One region of the Peribacillus sp. SRI_006 genome, then DNA from elsewhere that is predicted to be linked to it. Evidence: riboswitches for the same ligand, from Rfam matches in the RefSeq annotation. Region 1 holds a riboswitch; each other region holds the start of a gene.

Region 1 (6,086 bases):
TATCCCAAACGACTGCCGTTTCACGCTGGTTGGTGATCCCGATACCGGCAATTTGCTCTGGCTTTACACTGGATTCAGATAGTACACCGGCGATCACCGCCAGGATCGACCCCCAAATCTCATTGGCGTTATGCTCGACCCAGCCTGGTTTAGGGAAATGCTGTGTGAATTCCTTTTGGGAGGAATGGACGATTTCCCCCTTTTCATTAAATAAAATCGCCCTCGAACTTGTTGTTCCTTGATCTAATGATAAAATGTATTTTTCCATTGTGTATGCCCCTCCTTTTAATTAACTAGCGATATTTCTGCTATCCAATTCATGTGACTGTTTTTTACCAAAAGCATAGGCTACTATCAATAGTACCAGGCTTGCACCCATAACAGACCAAAATCCTGCCGTTATTTCCCCCATGAAGAATGCTTTATAACAAACGGCACCAAGTGAACCCCCTACAATCGGTCCAATGACCGGAATCCATGAATAGCCCCAGTTGGAATTTCCTTTACCAGGTATCGGCAGCAAAAAGTGAGCGATGCGCGGCCCCAGGTCGCGGGCCGGGTTAATGGCGTATCCTGTTGTTCCCCCAAGCGACATCCCGATCACGACAATCAATAACCCGACTGCGAATGGGTTTAGACCCTCTGTAAAATTATTGGCCCCTATAAATAATAGACCAAGAATAAGGATGAAAGTTCCAATCATCTCACTTAATAGATTTGAAAATGTGTGCGGGATTGCAGGTGAAGTCGCGAATACACCAAGCTTCGCCCCTGGATCATCCGTAGCTTTCCAGTGTGGCAAATAGTGCAGGAATACTAGAGTTGCGCCGAGTATCGCGCCAATCATCTGGGCAACGATGTAACCGGGCACATCACTCCATGGAAATTCTCCAATAATGGCAAAACCTACTGTGACCGCCGGGTTTAAATGCGCCCCGCTTATGGAACCCACTGCAAAAACACCCATGGTAACCGCCAATCCCCACGCAATCGTGATAACGATCCAGCCGGCATCTTTTGCATAAGAACCCTTTAAGGATGAACCTGCCCCAATACCTGCTCCGAATAAAACTAAAATCATCGTGCCTAACACTTCTCCCCAAAATGGAGTCATGATAAAACCCCTCCCCTGATAATTTTTTAAACCTTGCCAACAAATAAAAGGAGATCCACAGCAGAACCATCTTCATAAAAAAAATTATGAATAGATCTGTTGTGAATCTCCTAGTCTCCGTCACATATATTAACTTGTACTGTAAAATATACTAGGTTATGAAAACGCTGTCAATATTTTGTGAAAAATTAATCTATTATTCTGTAATTTTTTTCAATTTTTCCCTATTAGACGATATCCCATAATTCAGTTTTTGAAGTGGTGATTGACGAGGCTCCGGCATCAAGGGCATTCAGGACTTCATCCGAAGTACGTATGAGGCCGCCTGCAAAAATCGGTGTCTGCAATCGTTCCTTCACTTCTTTTATCATCCATGGCATGGCGCCCGGCAATACTTCGATATAATCCGGCTTGGTTTTCTGCACCAGCTTATAACTTTTCTCAAGCGCATGTGAGTCTATTAAAAAGATTCGCTGGATGGCAATGACCCCCTTTTGCTTCGCCTTCAATATAACGCTTGATTTAGTCGAAATCAGCCCATAGGGGTTATATTCCTGACAAATGAATTCTGTCGCGTACTCATCACTTCTTATGCCATGGATCAAATCGACATGATAAATCATTTTCTTATTATGCTGCTTTGCCATCATACTTACATTTTTCAATTGTGAGATATGCAAATCAAGAAACACACCTATTTCATAGGAACTTTCTAGAAATCTTTCAAAATCCTTCATGCTTGCTGAAGCAGGCAAAATCTTCTGATCCATCATCATCCTCCTCATTCCCAGAAAAACTCAAAACTTCAAGTCATTTAGTATATTTTAAAGAACTTGATTTATCAAACACATTTTTTCATGAACCATGTAACCTTAACACTATCATACCTTTCACACCCTTTATAGATTGCGGCAAAGGATATATGTAAAATATCCCCTTGAATCATAAAGAGAGTTTCATTTTCAATGCACCTTCGACGAGTTCATACGATTTAATTGTGCCAATTGGAATTTTTCTCACGATGCTCCAAGCATTAACATTCATTTTGATCGTTCTTTTTTCATATTCAAAAAATGGCGGTCTGTTAAATATCCTTTTGTTGATGAAATCCCTGTCAATTGGTTCCATTTCGACTAATTCAAATGAAATCGTTCTTTTTTCCACATGAATCGGTTTTAATGTAATCCGGAAAGCCACGTTTTTCTTAAACATCATTTTTTTCACTTCCATCGTTCCGGAAAGCACAATATGCTTTGGCGTAATTTCGACTTTAATATCCTGATCAGATGATTTCATTTTTATGATTCTCTCTATCATGGCTTCAGTTACCGTAATCGGTATGCCATTTTTGAATGGACTCATCCTTGCATTCCCTCCCCACTCAAAGCATATGCCGGATTCCCTGATGCCGTTAACATTCCAGCCCGGATTAATAAACGGTATATTCGAAATATTCCAGCTCTACCCCTTGACCTTCGTAAAAACTACCTGTATAGTCAAAGTTAATTTAATAGACAACTCTTATCCAGAGAGGTGGAGGGACTGGCCCTTTGATGCCTCAGCAACAGACTGATCTTGTACTGTGCTAATTCCAGAAGTGTAAAAACTTGAAGATAAGAAGAGTATATAGCTTTGTTGCCAACACCTCTTCTTATTTTTAAGAAGAGGTTTTTTATTTTGGCTGTTTTCACATACTTTGTTGCTATTTACCAGGTAGTGGGTTGTGGTTGATTTCCCCTCAAGATGCTCGCTTTCCGCGGGGCGGGCGGTGAGCCTCCTCGGCGTAAACGCCTGTGGGGTCTCACCTGTCCCGCTGCTCCCGCAGGAGTCTCGCACTTCCGCTCCAATCAACCTTAAATCGTTTCGTTTAAAAACAACAATCTTTACGAAAAGAGCCTATATTTTTAAAAGGAAAGAAGGAATCAACATGTCAATCACATTAACGAAAGCACCATTCAGGGCGGACCACGTCGGAAGTTTATTAAGACCGGAACGTTTACATATTGCCAGGAAGGACTTTAAGGAAGGTACCATTTCAGCTGAGAGGCTTCGTGAAATTGAAACTGAAGAAATCAATCGGATCGTCGATAAACAAATCGAAGTTGGTTTAGAGGCCGTTACGGACGGTGAATTCAGACGAACATGGTGGCACTTTGACTTCCTCGAACATTTAAATGGCATCGAGGGATATGTAACTGAAAAAGGCCTCACATTCGATGGTGTCGAAACAGAGAGATATAATGTTCGCAATACCGGGAAGGTTTCATTCAACCCTGAACATCCCTTCATTCGTGATTTCATTGAATTGAACAAAATCGTGAACGGACGTGCCGTTGCCAAGCAAACAATCCCCAGTCCGAATCAATTATTTGCTGCAGGCATTCATAATGAAGACGTCTACCCTGATATCGAAGACTATGCAAATGATATCATCAACGCCTATCAGCATGCTTTGAAAGCCTTTTATGAAGCAGGTGTGCGTTATCTTCAATTGGATGATGTATATATTGCCAGACTTTCAGCTCCGGATTTCCAGTTCAAAGATGGAAAATATACGAGGGAACAATTAATTGATCTTGCACTTCGGGTCATTAACGGAGCATTGGAAGGCAAACCAGAAGACCTTATCGTCACTACCCATCTATGTCGCGGAAACTACCAGTCGACATGGGCGTTTGAAGGAAGCTATGCCCGTATCGCCCCAACTTTATTGGCAAAAGAAAAAGTGGATGGATTCTTCTTGGAATATGATGATCAACGCTCAGGGGATTTCAAACCATTGGAATACATTCCAAATGGCGGTGCACGGGTCGTACTGGGTGCCGTCACTTCAAAAAATGGAGAAATCGAGGACAAGGAAGCTGTTAAGGCACGCATTAAAGAAGCATCGCACTTCGTTCCGCTCGAACAATTATGCTTAAGCCCTCAATGCGGCTTCGCCTCCACCCATCACGGCAACAAGCTAACCGAAGCACAGCAATGGGAAAAACTGAAATTCGTCGTTGATGTAGCGAAAGAAGTATGGGAATGATTATTTTACGGAGACTTTAAAACTTATTTACAGGATTCGAACAACCTAATCGGCAGCACTTATTAGGGATCCGATTAGGTCCTTGCAATAATACATTTCCATTCCTTTAATGGCTCTTTTGAATAACGGTATCAAGTTTTGATTTATGAAATTAACGATGAATGTTAAAACCATTTGACATATCGATAATTCTCGATATAATGAAATGTATGAAAACAATCGAGATATTTAAAGCATTATCCAATGAATCCAGGTTGCAAATCTTACAATGGCTCAAGGCGCCTGAACTCCACTTCACCCCTCATGAGGGAATAGACATGAAGGAAACCGGCGTTTGCGTAAGTCAGATTACGGAAAAATTAAACATGACCCAGTCCACGGCCTCTCAATACCTCTCGATGCTTCTTAGAGCAGGATTGATTAAAACGGAGCGGATAGGAAAGTTTACGTATTACAAACGAGATGAAGATGCAATCTCAAAAATTACTGATTTCTTGAAAGAAGAAGTATGAAAATGAACCTGATCCGTACCTTAGAGGGTTGGGTTCATTTCCCCCCCCTAACAGTTCGACATTTCGCGATATGTTTATTTTTTATCCATACATATTAACATATTCCGATATGTCTTTATATAAAATTGATAATCATTAATGAGGAGTGAATCTATTTTGCTTAATACATGGAAAATTTATATGTTGGCGATAATCAGTTTTTTAGTAGGAACATCCGAATTCATCATATCCGGGATTTTGGATAAGATTGCGGATTCTCTTGGAGTTACCCTTGCTGCCGCAGGACAGCTCATTACAATTTTCTCCCTTGTCTATGCAATCGGTACACCCATTCTAATGGCTTTGACAGCAAGTTTAGACAGACGAAAATTAATGTTGTATTCCCTTGGACTATTCATAGTGTCCAACCTGCTTGCCTTTCTATTACCAGGCTTTGGACCGTTTCTATTTGCACGCATAATCATGGCACTTGGTGCAGGATTGGTTGTAGTCACCGCTCTGAATATTGCCGCTAAGCTTGCTCCGCCAGATAAACAAGCAAGTTCTATTGCGACAGTTGTCATGGGGTTTACAGCTTCCCTTATCATTGGCGTACCCCTCGGAAGAATCATGACGGATGCATTCGGCTGGAAATCCGTCTTTGGCGGAATCGCCCTATTCGGCCTGATTGCCATGGTCGTTTTATTCTTTACCATTCCTGCTACCAAAGGGGATAAACCAGTACCACTTCTCCAGCAGCTGGCCCTTCTTAAAAAAAGGAAAGTTGCCCTTGGATTATCGATAACCTTCTTCTGGCTTGGCGGATACTCGATAGCTTATACCTATCTATCCCCTTACCTGCTATCCGTATCAGGGATAAGTGACTCTCTACTTAGCACGGCCTTGCTTATATTCGGTATCGCAAGCTTGATCGGATCAAAGTTTGGCGGATATAGTACGGATCGATGGGGTGTATCATTTACACTAATTGGCGGTATGGCGCTGCATATTGTGATGATCATCATGTTATCCATCGTTACGAATTCATTGATGGCCGTTTTGATAATCCTCACATTATGGTCGTTCGCAGCATGGTCATCAGGGCCGACACAGCAATATCATTTAGCGACCCTAGAGCCTGAATCATCAGGCGTCATGCTCGGACTGAATCAGTCAATGATGCAATTGGCCATGGCCGCCGGTGCTGGAATTGGCGGTGTCGTTGTAGAACAAGCATCCCTTGCTTCCATAACCTGGATCGGTGCAACAGGGGTTGCCATTGCCATGGTCATTGTTCTGGTCCTTTCAAGTTCATCATCAAGCAGTAAAATAGTACAGTCCATAAATTCCTAGACCGTTAGATAAACATTCATCATAAGGCTAGATTCTAGCCTTATGATAAACCCTAAAACTGAAAGCAAACAAAAAAAAGAACGGCCATCTGGACGTT
Region 2 (6,086 bases), on a different contig from region 1:
TGCCTATTTTTACTGCATCGACAGGAATATCTTCAAAGATAGCAGCAATTTGATCCGATATGATAGCAGTTTCAATGGGCTGTACAGAACGGACTTCCATTGTGTTTTGGGCGGTTACGGCTGTGATGGCAGACATTCCAAATACACCATGTGCAGAAAATGTTTTTAAATCCGCTTGTATTCCAGCACCGCCCCCTGAATCAGAGCCTGCGATCGTTAATGCTGTTTTCATAAAAAAACCCCTTCATATAAGTATTTTTTAGCAATATTTTAAGTAATATGAAAGCTAAAATCGCACCTGCGAATGAACTGAACATAAAAGCCGGTAAAAAACCAAAAAGAGCAGCTTTTTCTCCCAATAGGAGGGTTGCAAGCGGATAACAGGCCAGGGAACCGAGAAAGCCGGTCCCGATCACTTCCCCTAAACAGGCGAATTTTAAGCTTTGTGTTTTTCGGTAAAGGATGGCGGCCAAAAGTGCACCAATCATGCTGCCGGGAAAGGCGAAAATTGAACCGGTACCAATCATGTTTCTAATGATGGAAACTAAAAAAGCTTGTGTCACCGCATATGCAGGCCCCAATAGAACCGCCGTCAGGACATTTGCCAGATGTTGAATAGGAAAGATTTTTGCAAATCCTGCAGGGATGAAAATAAATGAACTGGTAAGCGTCGTTAAAGCCGTGATCATGGCAGTCAATGTCAGTTTCTTGATAGGGTTCATCCTCATGTCAACCACCTACAGAGGCCAATCCTGCTCATTTTGAACCATGTCCCAGAATAAATATTCATATCGGGAAGTAACCAAAAAGTGCTTTTCTAATCTAAGAAGTTCCTTTTCAGGCATGCCTTCCGTCAATTCTTCCAACAAAGCGATCAGCCACTTGTGTGCTTCCCCGAATTCAGGAGATGAATAGGACCTTATCCAATCTGCGTAGCGATTGTTTTCCAGTGCTGCTCCATTTTGTTCTTTTAATAGCAAACCGATTTCATAATAATCCCAAGCGCAGGGCAGGAGACAGGCGATCAAGTCTGCCAAAGTCCCATGCTGAGCTGCATTTAGCATGTAACCTGTATAGGCTAGAGTGGTTGGAGTAGGTTCTGTATTTTCCAATTCCTTGGAGCTGATCCCGAATTCGGAAGCATAATGCCGATGAATATCCATTTCCACTTGAAGGGTTTCATTTAAAATGCTCGCAAATTTTGCCATGGTTTCGATGTTATGGGCTTTGATGACACCTAAAGCAAAGAGCTTGGAATAATCCATGAGATAGACATAGTCCTGCTTCAGGTAATAGGCAAATTTCTTTTCAGGAAGTGTGCCGTTTCCAATTGCCTGGACAAAGGGATGTGAATGATTCCTTTTCCAAATCTCTTTTGCCCGTGCATGCAGTCTATCACTGAATGTTTCTAATTTTGTATTCTCCATTGTTCATCCTCCTATAGAATGGCTCCCTTTGCCTTTGTTAAATAAAAAACCCCGTTCCTGAATACGGAACGGGGTAGATGGATATAGTCTGTGAAATGGACGATATCATCCACTTCCCTCCGCCGGTATGAGCCGGTTCAGGTTCAAAGGGTCCGGAACTAATTCCATCTCAGTCTTAAAAAAGACTCCCCTAGTGGTGTGAATTGTATGTAATTACTGACATCATATCAGAAAGACAAGAAAATGCAACCCGTATTTGAAAGAGGAATCACTTTATGTCCAGGAAAAAAGGGAGAACCAGGTAATTGACTTTTGAAGATTATTAGGATAGAATCATTTCTACATCATTATATATTGAATTCTTATCCAGAGAGGTGGAGGGACTTGGCCCTATGAAACCTCGGCAGCGGACCCGTTTAGGGAACTGTGCTAAATCCAACAAGCATATGCTTGGAAGATAAGAAGAGCCGAACGGACACTGTCAGCCTCTTCTTAAATTAGAAGGGGCTTTTATTTTTGGGAAATAACGTTTAGTGACATACTAGAAAAGGTATATATTATTTGGTGAAATCAAACAAGTTGATAAAGTTTAGCTAACTAGAAGCAGGCACTAGGACGGAAAGGAGCCATTTACATGGCAGAATTATTTAAGAGGATTGAACAGAGGAAGGCAAAACTCATTGAAGAGCTATTGGCCAATGGAGTATACAAAACCTCTGATGAAAGGCACCTTTATGATGCCCCATTAAAAGTACTTGAAGATGAATATAAAATTGTTATAAATAGACCTAATAACGAGTCACCTTCTGAATGGATGACATAGTAATCGGAATACAATATTTGGATTTTTGGATAAGGGATATGATGTAAGCATTCGCAGTCTACACTAGTGGATGCTTTTTTTGCGTTTTTTAGAAAACGACACAAATTATACATAATTAAATAACAAAATAGGTGTTTTGTCACATTTGACCTATAAAATAACACATTTAATTTCTGGAAAATAGTTGATTTTAACTAGTGATTTCATTATGATAAAAGTGTAAAAATATTGAATAAATGGGAGGTGGCTATGATGCATTGCCGTAAGGTAACTATAGAAAAAGTAGAAGAGAAGAGACAGGAAATGATAAAGTTGGGTGCGATTTACGGCTTAACAAGTCTGCTGACTGTACAAGCCAGCCAAGAATTGGATACGCTATTGAATGCGTTAGCAAGTAAAAGAGATTCTGAATATTTTTCCCTTCAAGAAGCATATAGGTATTTTTAAATTAGCAATTCGACCTGTATTAATCTAAAAAAGCTACTGCTCAAGGCAATAGCTCTAAAGAATTATATTTAAATATCGACACGTTTACCTAGAATGATCAAATCCCGCTCAATGCCATCCATCTCGGCAACTTGAGGTAAATGTGCCCATTCTTCAAACCCGAATTTAGAAAAAAGCTTAAGGCTTGGTGTATTATGGGCGAAAATGAAACCCAATAAAGTCTTAACACCTAATTTTGGACTCAATTCAATTGCCTTTCGAATCGAAATTTGTCCAATTCCTTTTCCCCGGAAATAATCATCAATGTAAATGCTGATTTCGGCAGTGGAATTATATGCCGGTCGGCCATAAAAGGATTGAAAGCTCATCCATCCAGCGGTTTTCCCTTCTATAGTAATGATATATAGCGGTCTACTTTCTGAATGATGTTCCTCAAACCATTTAACCCTCGATTGGACGGATACAGGTTCCGTATCTGCCGTGACCATCCTTGAAGCAATTGTCGAATTATATATTTCAACAATTCTGGGTAGATCAGATAGTTCTGCCTCTCTAAACTCTATGTGTTCTTCCATGATTTAAACTCCTAACTATCATTTATTCAATCTCCAGAATGAAGGGTAATCCCGTTTTTGGTTTTAGGGACGTTGAATGAAACCCAATCCATTGAAAGTTTTATATTATCATACACTTTTTATTCTTTATCTGACAATTCTTTTTTATGTTAGTACTGCAGATTTTTTGGGTATGAAAAAGATTAAATACTTCTAGTAAAAAACAAGAGGAGAACCAAATGAAAAAATTGGCAGGTATATTGATTATCGTACTGTTTATATGTTTTGCTGCATATGAATTTCAGGCCTCGGAGTCGGAAGATGTGCAAAGGGTCATGGCTTTTGGAGATTCATTAACCTATGGAAAAGGGGATAAGGACGGGGAAGGATATATAGATGGCCTTGAAGATGAATTGAATAATCCCCAATCGGAGCAAAAAGTGAGTTTTTGGAATTACGGTATTAAAGGCCAGGAAACGGATGGGGTGATGAAACAGCTAGATGATTACCGAATTAAAACGAAACTTGATGAAGCCGATACTTTCATTGTTTTTATTGGAACGAATGACTTGATCAATAGTAATGGCGGGAACTTGGAGAAAATAAGTGACCGAAAAATCAATGAGGGTAAACGGGAATATATCAACCATCTGAAAAAGATTACATCAACACTGATAGAGGCAAACGATAAAGCGGATATTCTGGTAATAGGACTATATAACCCAATTAAAGACAATCAAAAACTTGAAAAGCACATTCGCGATTATAACGAGTCAATAAAGGGATTAGCCGATAAAGGTGAAAGGATGTTATTCATTCCTACAAATGATCTTTTTGAAGATGAAAAGAAAACAAAGTATTTCAGTGATAAGTTACATCCGAATGAAAAAGGGTATCAGCTCATTGCGAATCGGGTTTTGGAAAGTTATGATTTCAAATGAAGCCAACCATGCACAGAAAGGCTTTCTGTGCATGGTTGCCTGCTAAGTTGCTAGGTATTTGATATCGCTTAGTTGAGGGAACTGTAAGTCATGGAGCTGCTTGTATCGGCCGTCGTTTTGCATTAACTGGTCATGTGTTCCTTTTTCAAGAACCTGCCCTTTTTCCAGAACAATGATTTGATCGGCGTCATGAATGGTCGATAAACGATGTGCAATGACTATTGAAGTCCGTTTTTTCATTAAACGTGACAAGGCTTGCTGGATCAAATGTTCAGATTCTGTATCCAAGGCAGCCGTTGCTTCATCGAGAATGATGATTTGCGGATTTTTCAAAAGTGCCCTGGCAATGGCAATGCGCTGTTTTTGTCCGCCTGAAAGCTTGACTCCGCGCTCTCCGATCTGAGAATCATAACCATCAGGAAAGGCACAGATAAAGTCATGCGCATTTGCCGCTTTGGCGGATTCGATGATTTCATAATCTGTAGCATTAAGTTTGCCATACACGATGTTATCACGAATGGAACCATTGAATAGAATGATATCCTGAGAAACAATTCCCATTTGTCCCCGTAATGACTTCAGTGACACATCTTTGATATTATGTCCATCCATTTTAATCGTTCCATTTTGCGGATCATAAAATCGGATCAGTAAGCTCGTGATGGTCGATTTTCCTGCGCCGGAGGAGCCGACCAAAGCGGTTACTTGACCAGCTTTCATGGTCAGGTTTAGATTGCCGAGAACAGGAACAGTCTCATCATAAGCAAAGTCAACACTTTTAAACTCAATTTTCTTTTTTATGGCATGGAGTTCAATGGCATTTCCCTTGTCACTTATTTCAGGTTGGGTTTCCAATATTTCAGTTATCCGCTCAAAGGCGGCGGCTGATTGCTGGACAATGCTGATTACCCGGCTAAAATTGCGAACGGGACTCTGCAGCAACCTCAAATAGGCAAGAAAGGCCACGATTAATCCTATTGTGAATTCACCTTCCATCACTTGCCAAGCACCGAACACAATGACTGCTACAAGACCGATATTGTTCAATAAATCAATAATCGGCCCGAACATGGAACGCAGCCGAACGGACTTAAGGTTTGCAGTCATATTTTCCTGATTACGCTCCGCAAACCGCCTTGATTCGAATTCTTCATTTGTAAAAGATTGAATGAGCCGCATTCCTGAAATCGAATCCTGTAACTGGTTGCTGACATCTCCTGCGGAACTTTGTACAGACCTAAATGACATCCTGATGCGTTTCCCGAATACCCTTGTGATATAGAACATGAAAGGGAATGTAATAAGAAGGACAATGGTAAGCTTCCAGTTAATGAAAAGCATATATACCGCTACGGCAATGAAGGTCACCGTGTCAGTCAAAACCTGAAGCATGCTCGAAGAGATGAGCTGCTGCAGTAAATTGACATCATTGGTCAACCGCGACATTAAGTCACCAGTCCGGTTTTTATCAAAGAATTTCATATCCAGTGTTTGAATATGTTCATACATGCTATTGCGTATATCCATGATGGCCTTTTGACCGACTTTGGAAACGATATAGCTGTTAAAGTAGTTCAGTATAGCCAATAAGATTGCAGCACAAAGAATTCCTGCACCAATCCAGATCAACGAGTCATATCTTTTTTCGGGAATGATTTTATCAATCGTAAACTGTGTCAATTGGGGGATGGAGAACTCAAGCAATGAAATGAAAAGCATGATACATAGAACCAAAGAGCAAAACTTCCATTTCGACGGGACCCGATTGAACATTTGTTTAAGCATCAACCATATGCTTCCTTTTGAGGGTATTGCATGTATTGCACTGCGCCCTTTGTGGCTGAATGGAATATGTCCTCCACTCATAACGATCACTCCTATTTTACTGTCCTAG
Region 3 (6,086 bases), on a different contig from region 1:
GAATATTGGCGTATGTATTCACAGGAAATGCCCTTCATTCCGAGTCGATGAAAGGGTATCTTTTTTCCTCCATTTCAAACAAGTGGATTGAATGTAAAGTGCCCTTCCCTGACATCGTCTATAACCGTATCCCCTGGAGGAGCTATGAGGCGTCAGAGGAATTCCAACATCTTATCACACATTTTAAAGATTACCGAATGACTCTATTCAACCCCTGTTTTATAGATAAATATGTGATGTTCGAAGCATTAACTGAAGATGGATCCCTCACCAACCACCTTCCGCCCACCATGGTCTTACGAAACAGCGGTTGCCTTGATTCTTTCCTGGAGACATACAGGCATATATACCTTAAGCCATGCAAAGGAAGCCAAGGGAAGGGCATTTATACCATTATCAAAAATGATGATGATACCCTATTGTTCAATAGCTTAAAGCATAGTGAATCCTTCCCTGATTTTGCTTCCTTCTGGGATACAAAAAAAAGGGATTTATTAAAAAGGAGCTATCTTGCTCAACAGGCGATCATACCAAAAAAACTCTTTGGGCATCGTTATGATTACCGGATTCTCGTCCATTATGAAAAAGGTTTTTATAAAGTGACCGGCAAAGCGGTAAGGATGTCGCAAACCCAGGAAATCACCACCCACACTCCCCAAGGCGGAAAGCTTTTTCCTTATCAGGACCTTAAATCAAAAAACCTGGATCTGAAATTAGCGAATATCGCCCAAAAATGCGGAGAGATACTTTCAAAAAAGATCGGGTTTCTCGGAGAGTTTTCCATTGATATAGGGGAAGACGAATCGGGCTCGCTTTTCATATACGAAGTGAACTCAAAGCCGATGCAATTCGATGAAGAAGAAATTGAAACAAACAGGCTTTTGCATTTAAAAAATCTTTTCATTGAATTAACTTTTCCCAACCTGAAAAGAAAATAACACCTCCAGCTGCCGTTTTCCATTATAATCGAATGAGAAACAGTATATATGGAGGTAATACATATGATCACTCATTTTCAATGGGAACCATTGCATAAGAATCTGCCAGGATGGAAAATTTCCTTTTATTTCAACAAGCAGGCAGTCAAAGCCTTATATCACAAAGATGGATCCATCGAGTGGACAGCCAATCCGCCTTCCGAAACAGATGAAACCCAACTCAAAAGCATGATACATGATTTAATGATCTTCCATGTTTATGAATGAAACCCCTTTACATTCATGAAATCGCTAAACAGAATAAAAAAAACTCCTTTGCCTAAAACTAAAGAAAAGGCTAGGAGGGATTTCTTTTGGATAAAGAAAAAATGACATTTTTGAAGGATACCGAATATGATGGCAAGGACTCCGTTTACCTGGATATCGACCGTATCATCAATGAAGGAATGGCGGGCGGAAATGTGTATGAAGTCGCTAACCTTCAGAACATCGAAGAAGCACATGATTTTTATGATGAAACAGATCCCAATGTCAATAAATGAATAATGTGGGCTCTCTTATGGAGAGCTCTCTTTTATATCAGTCAGACCGTTAAACGGATAGCAATCAAATAGTCCCATTCTCCCTCGCACTTAAAATATTTTCGTTTAAAATCGATGTAATGATATGCTCTGAATCCCATTCATGCCCAGATATCTCGATAAGGGGATAGCGATTCGGCAAAACGACCTGCTGGATTTCATGAACGGTCAGCCCTTGAGAATGCAAGCGTAAAATTTCCCCTTGGAGGTTTTCCAGATAATCCAGTTTTTTTCGAAACATCTCCTTCCCATCAGGGACGTGCCCAGCATGACAGCAAAACACTTCCCCGAAGTCATAATGCAGCAATCTTTTTATGGAATCGATGATCATCGGGACGGACTCTTCCCGTAAGACAAGTTTTGTTTTTGGGGTTACGAAAAGGTCTCCTGAAAAGAGCACGCCATTATTGTGATTCAAATACACCATATGGTCCTTTGCATGACCTGGGGTAAAAATCGGCTCCCACGTTTGGGTACGGGAATGAATGGCCTTCCCTAGCGGCTCAGCTTTAAAGGCGTCTCTCTTTCCCCAGAAAATTTTGCGATATTCAGGATATTCAGCATCCTTTGCACAAACCTCAACCGACATCGGGTGAATGAAAAGAGGGACCTTTTTATGTTCCTGTATCCAGGCAGCACCCCCCGTATGGTCTTCATGATAGTGAGTCAGGGCCACTGAGTCGAAGTCTGCGGATTCATAGAATGGAATAAGCTCTTCCAATAAAATCTGTGCGCCAGTATCTATCAATAGGCCATCCGTTAAAAAGACATACACACTCATCCCCGCCTTGTTCCCGCCAGGAGTCCCATGCACGCAAACCACATCATTTATCGTCTTGATCTCTATCATTCGGTTTCCTCCCCATCATTGTATAAATATAGTTTCATCTTCCTTTTTTTAACTTTACTATAATAACTGTAGTACCACTTTACCTTTTTGACAAGGAAATATTGGAATGAATAGCCTCGATGAAAATGCTGGATTATTGCATAATAGCCCATTTTCCATGAATCGTTTTAACGGACTGTACCAGATTTAATGACAAAAAAATAAAAGAAACGATTGACAATGCCGGATTTTACAAATAATATAGATTATATTATAAAACTTGAAATATTCTAAAATAATAATTTACTTATCAAGAGTGACGGAGGGATCAGGCCCTGTGATGTCCGGCAACCGCCCTTAGGGAACGGTGCCAATTCCTGCAGAATGATTGCATTCTGAAAGATAAGCCGAGATATGATTTCGCTGCCTCTTTCTGAATGATAGAGGCAGCTTTTTTAATGTTTAAGGGGGAAATCTCATGATTGAAATCCGTTCAGTCCGAAAGGAATACGTCTCGAAGAAAAACCGAGTTATCGGAGTGGATAACGTAACTTTAACCATTCAAACTGGTGAAATATATGGAATTGTCGGCTACAGCGGAGCTGGAAAAAGCTCATTGCTCCGCTGCTTGAATTTGCTTGAACGTCCGACAGGTGGAAATATCATTATCGACGGCATTGATTTAACCTCTTTATCTAGCAAAGAGCTTCGTAAACAACGGCAAAAAATCGGAATGATATTCCAGCACTTTTCCCTGGTCAGTTCAAAAACCGTTTATGAAAATGTCGCTTTCGCCTTAAGGGCCGCGCATCGATCGAAGGACGCGACTAAGTTACGTGTATTGGAATTGTTGGAAATAGTGGGGCTCAGCGATAAGAAAGATGTCTATCCTGCACAGCTTAGCGGTGGACAGAAGCAACGGGTCGGCATAGCTCGCGCGTTAGCAAATGAACCCACTGTACTATTATGTGATGAAGCGACTTCAGCCCTTGATCCAACAACTACAAAAGCGATTTTACAGTTATTGAAAAAGATAAGCAGTGAGCTTGGTATCACCATCGTGTTGATTACACATGAAATGGAAGTGGTCAAAGAACTATGCCACCGAGTCGCCGTGATGCAGGATGGCCGGGTAATTGAAGAAGGACCCGTTTATGAAATATTTTCACAGCCCAAACAGGAGTTAACGAAGCAATTCATTAGCAGTGTACTGGATTTCGAACTCCCTTCGCACTTGATTGAAGAAAGTGAAGGTACGATTATTAAGATCCAATTCGAAGGGCAAACCGCCGGTGAATCGATTCTTTCGGATACTCTCCAATCCCATGCAGTAAAGGGAAATATTTTACACGGTAAAATTGAGTATATCCAGGATGTTCCTTTAGGCTTTTTAATCATCGAGTTAATTGGCGATGCCGTCCAAATTCATTCGGCATTGGAATATATAAAAAATCGTTCCAGTTCTGTGGAGGTGTTAAAACATGTCACTGCTTAATCCCATCGTAAATATTTTACCTGATCTTAATAAAGCCTTTCTTGAAACGATTTATATGGTCGGCGTTTCTCTTGCAGTAGCCCTGCTGATCGGTTTACCGCTTGGAGTATTGCTATTTACAACAACAAGGAATTTATTTTTTGAAAATGGCATCGTGAATCGATCTCTCGGTTTCGCAGTCAATATTGTCCGTTCAATCCCGTTCATCATTCTTTTGGTCGCCCTCCTTCCTTTTACGGACCTACTTACAGGATCGACGATAGGGCCAAGAGCAGCTTCTGTTTCCCTGTCCGTATCCGCAATCCCTTTTTTTGCAAGGATTGTTGAAACTGCATTACGTGAAATAGACAGAGGAGTGATTGAAGCTGCAATTGCCGTAGGTGCCACTCCATGGATGATCATTAAGGATGTACTTCTTCCAGAGGCAAAACCGGGAATCATTCAAGGACTGACATTAACGACCATTTCGCTTATCGGTTACTCAGCAATGGCTGGGACAATCGGCGGTGGCGGAATTGGCGACCTGGCCATCCGGTACGGATATTACCGATATGACAACACAGTCATGATCACGACGATCGTCGTGCTGATCTGCCTTGTGCAACTCATTCAAATGGTTGGTGACAAAGTTTCATACATAGTTAACAAGCGATAGGTTTAATCACTTTTTTTAATGACTCAATACATTTCATTACTCAGGAGGAATTTCAAATGAAGAAAATAGCTTCGTTATTATCAGTCTGTGCACTTGCACTCGGCTTGGCAGCTTGCGGGAGCGATGATGCATCCCCAAATACAGAAGACAAAAAAGAATTGAAGATCGGGGCGACTACCGGGCCGTACGCCGATATGGTTAAGGAGGCCATCAAACCAGGTCTGGAAGATCTCGGATACAAAATAGAGATCGTCGAATTCACCGACTATATCCAGCCGAATAAGTCGCTTGGCAACAACTCGATCGACGCCAACCTTTTCCAGCATAAAGTGTACATGGATAACTTCGCTAAAGAAAATGATTTAAAGCTTTCCGACCTTATCATAGTTCCAACAGCGCCAATGGGCATATATTCTAATAAGTATAATTCATTGAAAGAAGTGAAAGACGGTACATCCCTTGCAGTGCCCAATGATCCGGTTAACCTGGCACGTGCACTAAAAGTGCTGGTGGATGAAGGGTTGATTGAAGTCGATCCAAATGTCGACCCTTTAAAAGTATCTGAAAAGGATGTAACGAAAAATCCAAAAAACATCCAGCTAAAACTATTGGAATCCGCTCAGTTGCCCCGCGCAACAGACAGCGTCGACCTATCGGCGGTCCCTGGCAACTTTGCTCTTGCAGCGAAAATGGACCTCAAGGATGCCCTAGTTTTAGAAAACATGCCGGATATGTATCGAAACGTTGTTGCAGTGAATACAAAAGATGTAGACGCTCAATTTGCCAAGGATATTAAATCTGTAGTGGAATCCGACCAGTTTGAAAAAGTGATCGATGACAAATTTGCCGGATTCGGAAAACCAGACTGGATGAATTGATCAAATAATCAAGGCCTGCTTCCCCTTTACCGGGAACAGGCCTTTCATTAAGGAGAGCAAATATGAGTACCTTACTGGAGGTCCGCAGCGGCCCCGCCTATTACGCCTGTAAAGCAAATGTCCTTGAAAACCTGGAAGTGAAACTGAGTATAGGGAACATTCGTAAAGTGCTCGTTATTCATGGACAAAAGTCCTGGGAAGTTACTGAACCCTTCTTTCCTTCCTTAGAAAATATTGAGACGATCTTTTTCACATACGGCGGGGAATGCAGTGACCCGGAAATTGAACGCGTCAAGAAGGCAGCTCTTGAACATGGTGCAGATGCCTTAATTGGCATTGGCGGCGGTAAGTTGCTCGACCTCGCCAAATCGGCCGGAAACTCGCTTCAAAAGGAAATCATCCTCATTCCAACCTTGGCTTCCACCTGCGCTGCCTGGACACCGTTGAGTGTCATTTATGATGATAATGGTTCATATGTCCGTTATGATATTCATGAAAAAAGCACTTGGATGTTATTGATCGAACCAGGAATTCTTCTTAATTCGCCGATTAACTATTTACGTGCCGGAATCGGCGATACATTGGCGAAATGGTACGAGGGCAATGCACTGGCCGAAAAGCTCGCCACCAAGTCCGTTTGTATTGAATTGGCCCATCTGGCCGCAAGGCAATGCCAGGAAGTTTTATTGACATTTGGCGAGGAAGCCTTA

Evidence for each region. A riboswitch is a leader RNA that binds a small molecule or an ion and turns the genes downstream of it on or off. The one in region 1 is predicted to bind S-adenosylmethionine.
Region 2: linked by a shared signal. The riboswitch ahead of AC2YHV_RS08465 (Fur-regulated basic protein FbpA) and the one ahead of AC2YHV_RS09745 (5-methyltetrahydropteroyltriglutamate--homocysteine S-methyltransferase) in region 1 are both predicted to bind S-adenosylmethionine.
Region 3: linked by a shared signal. The riboswitch ahead of AC2YHV_RS12885 (methionine ABC transporter ATP-binding protein) and the one ahead of AC2YHV_RS09745 (5-methyltetrahydropteroyltriglutamate--homocysteine S-methyltransferase) in region 1 are both predicted to bind S-adenosylmethionine.

The regions. Positions count from the first base shown of each region.
Region 1 is NZ_JBYCZT010000006.1:18,907-24,992, forward strand. It holds gene glpK (glycerol kinase GlpK) at 1-268, opposite strand, end outside; gene AC2YHV_RS09730 (MIP/aquaporin family protein) at 290-1,114, opposite strand; gene AC2YHV_RS09735 (glycerol-3-phosphate responsive antiterminator) at 1,342-1,890, opposite strand; gene AC2YHV_RS09740 (hypothetical protein) at 2,057-2,476, opposite strand; SAM riboswitch class I at 2,633-2,734, shown strand; gene AC2YHV_RS09745 (5-methyltetrahydropteroyltriglutamate--homocysteine S-methyltransferase) at 3,042-4,145, shown strand; gene AC2YHV_RS09750 (ArsR/SmtB family transcription factor) at 4,355-4,657, shown strand; gene AC2YHV_RS09755 (MFS transporter) at 4,814-5,989, shown strand.
Region 2 is NZ_JBYCZT010000005.1:107,462-113,547, forward strand. It holds gene thiD (bifunctional hydroxymethylpyrimidine kinase/phosphomethylpyrimidine kinase) at 1-232, opposite strand, end outside; gene thiW (energy coupling factor transporter S component ThiW) at 201-722, opposite strand; gene tenA (thiaminase II) at 738-1,427, opposite strand; TPP riboswitch at 1,525-1,629, opposite strand; SAM riboswitch class I at 1,787-1,891, shown strand; gene AC2YHV_RS08465 (Fur-regulated basic protein FbpA) at 2,062-2,250, shown strand; gene AC2YHV_RS08470 (aspartyl-phosphate phosphatase Spo0E family protein) at 2,500-2,697, shown strand; gene AC2YHV_RS08475 (GNAT family N-acetyltransferase) at 2,766-3,272, opposite strand; gene AC2YHV_RS08480 (DUF459 domain-containing protein) at 3,491-4,192, shown strand; gene AC2YHV_RS08485 (ABC transporter ATP-binding protein) at 4,235-6,058, opposite strand.
Region 3 is NZ_JBYCZT010000008.1:29,056-35,141, forward strand. It holds gene AC2YHV_RS12865 (YheC/YheD family endospore coat-associated protein) at 1-938, shown strand, start outside; gene AC2YHV_RS12870 (YheE family protein) at 1,002-1,205, shown strand; gene AC2YHV_RS12875 (hypothetical protein) at 1,292-1,480, shown strand; gene AC2YHV_RS12880 (MBL fold metallo-hydrolase) at 1,545-2,369, opposite strand; SAM riboswitch class I at 2,653-2,757, shown strand; gene AC2YHV_RS12885 (methionine ABC transporter ATP-binding protein) at 2,827-3,843, shown strand; gene AC2YHV_RS12890 (methionine ABC transporter permease) at 3,830-4,498, shown strand; gene AC2YHV_RS12895 (MetQ/NlpA family ABC transporter substrate-binding protein) at 4,555-5,376, shown strand; gene AC2YHV_RS12900 (iron-containing alcohol dehydrogenase family protein) at 5,439-6,086, shown strand, end outside.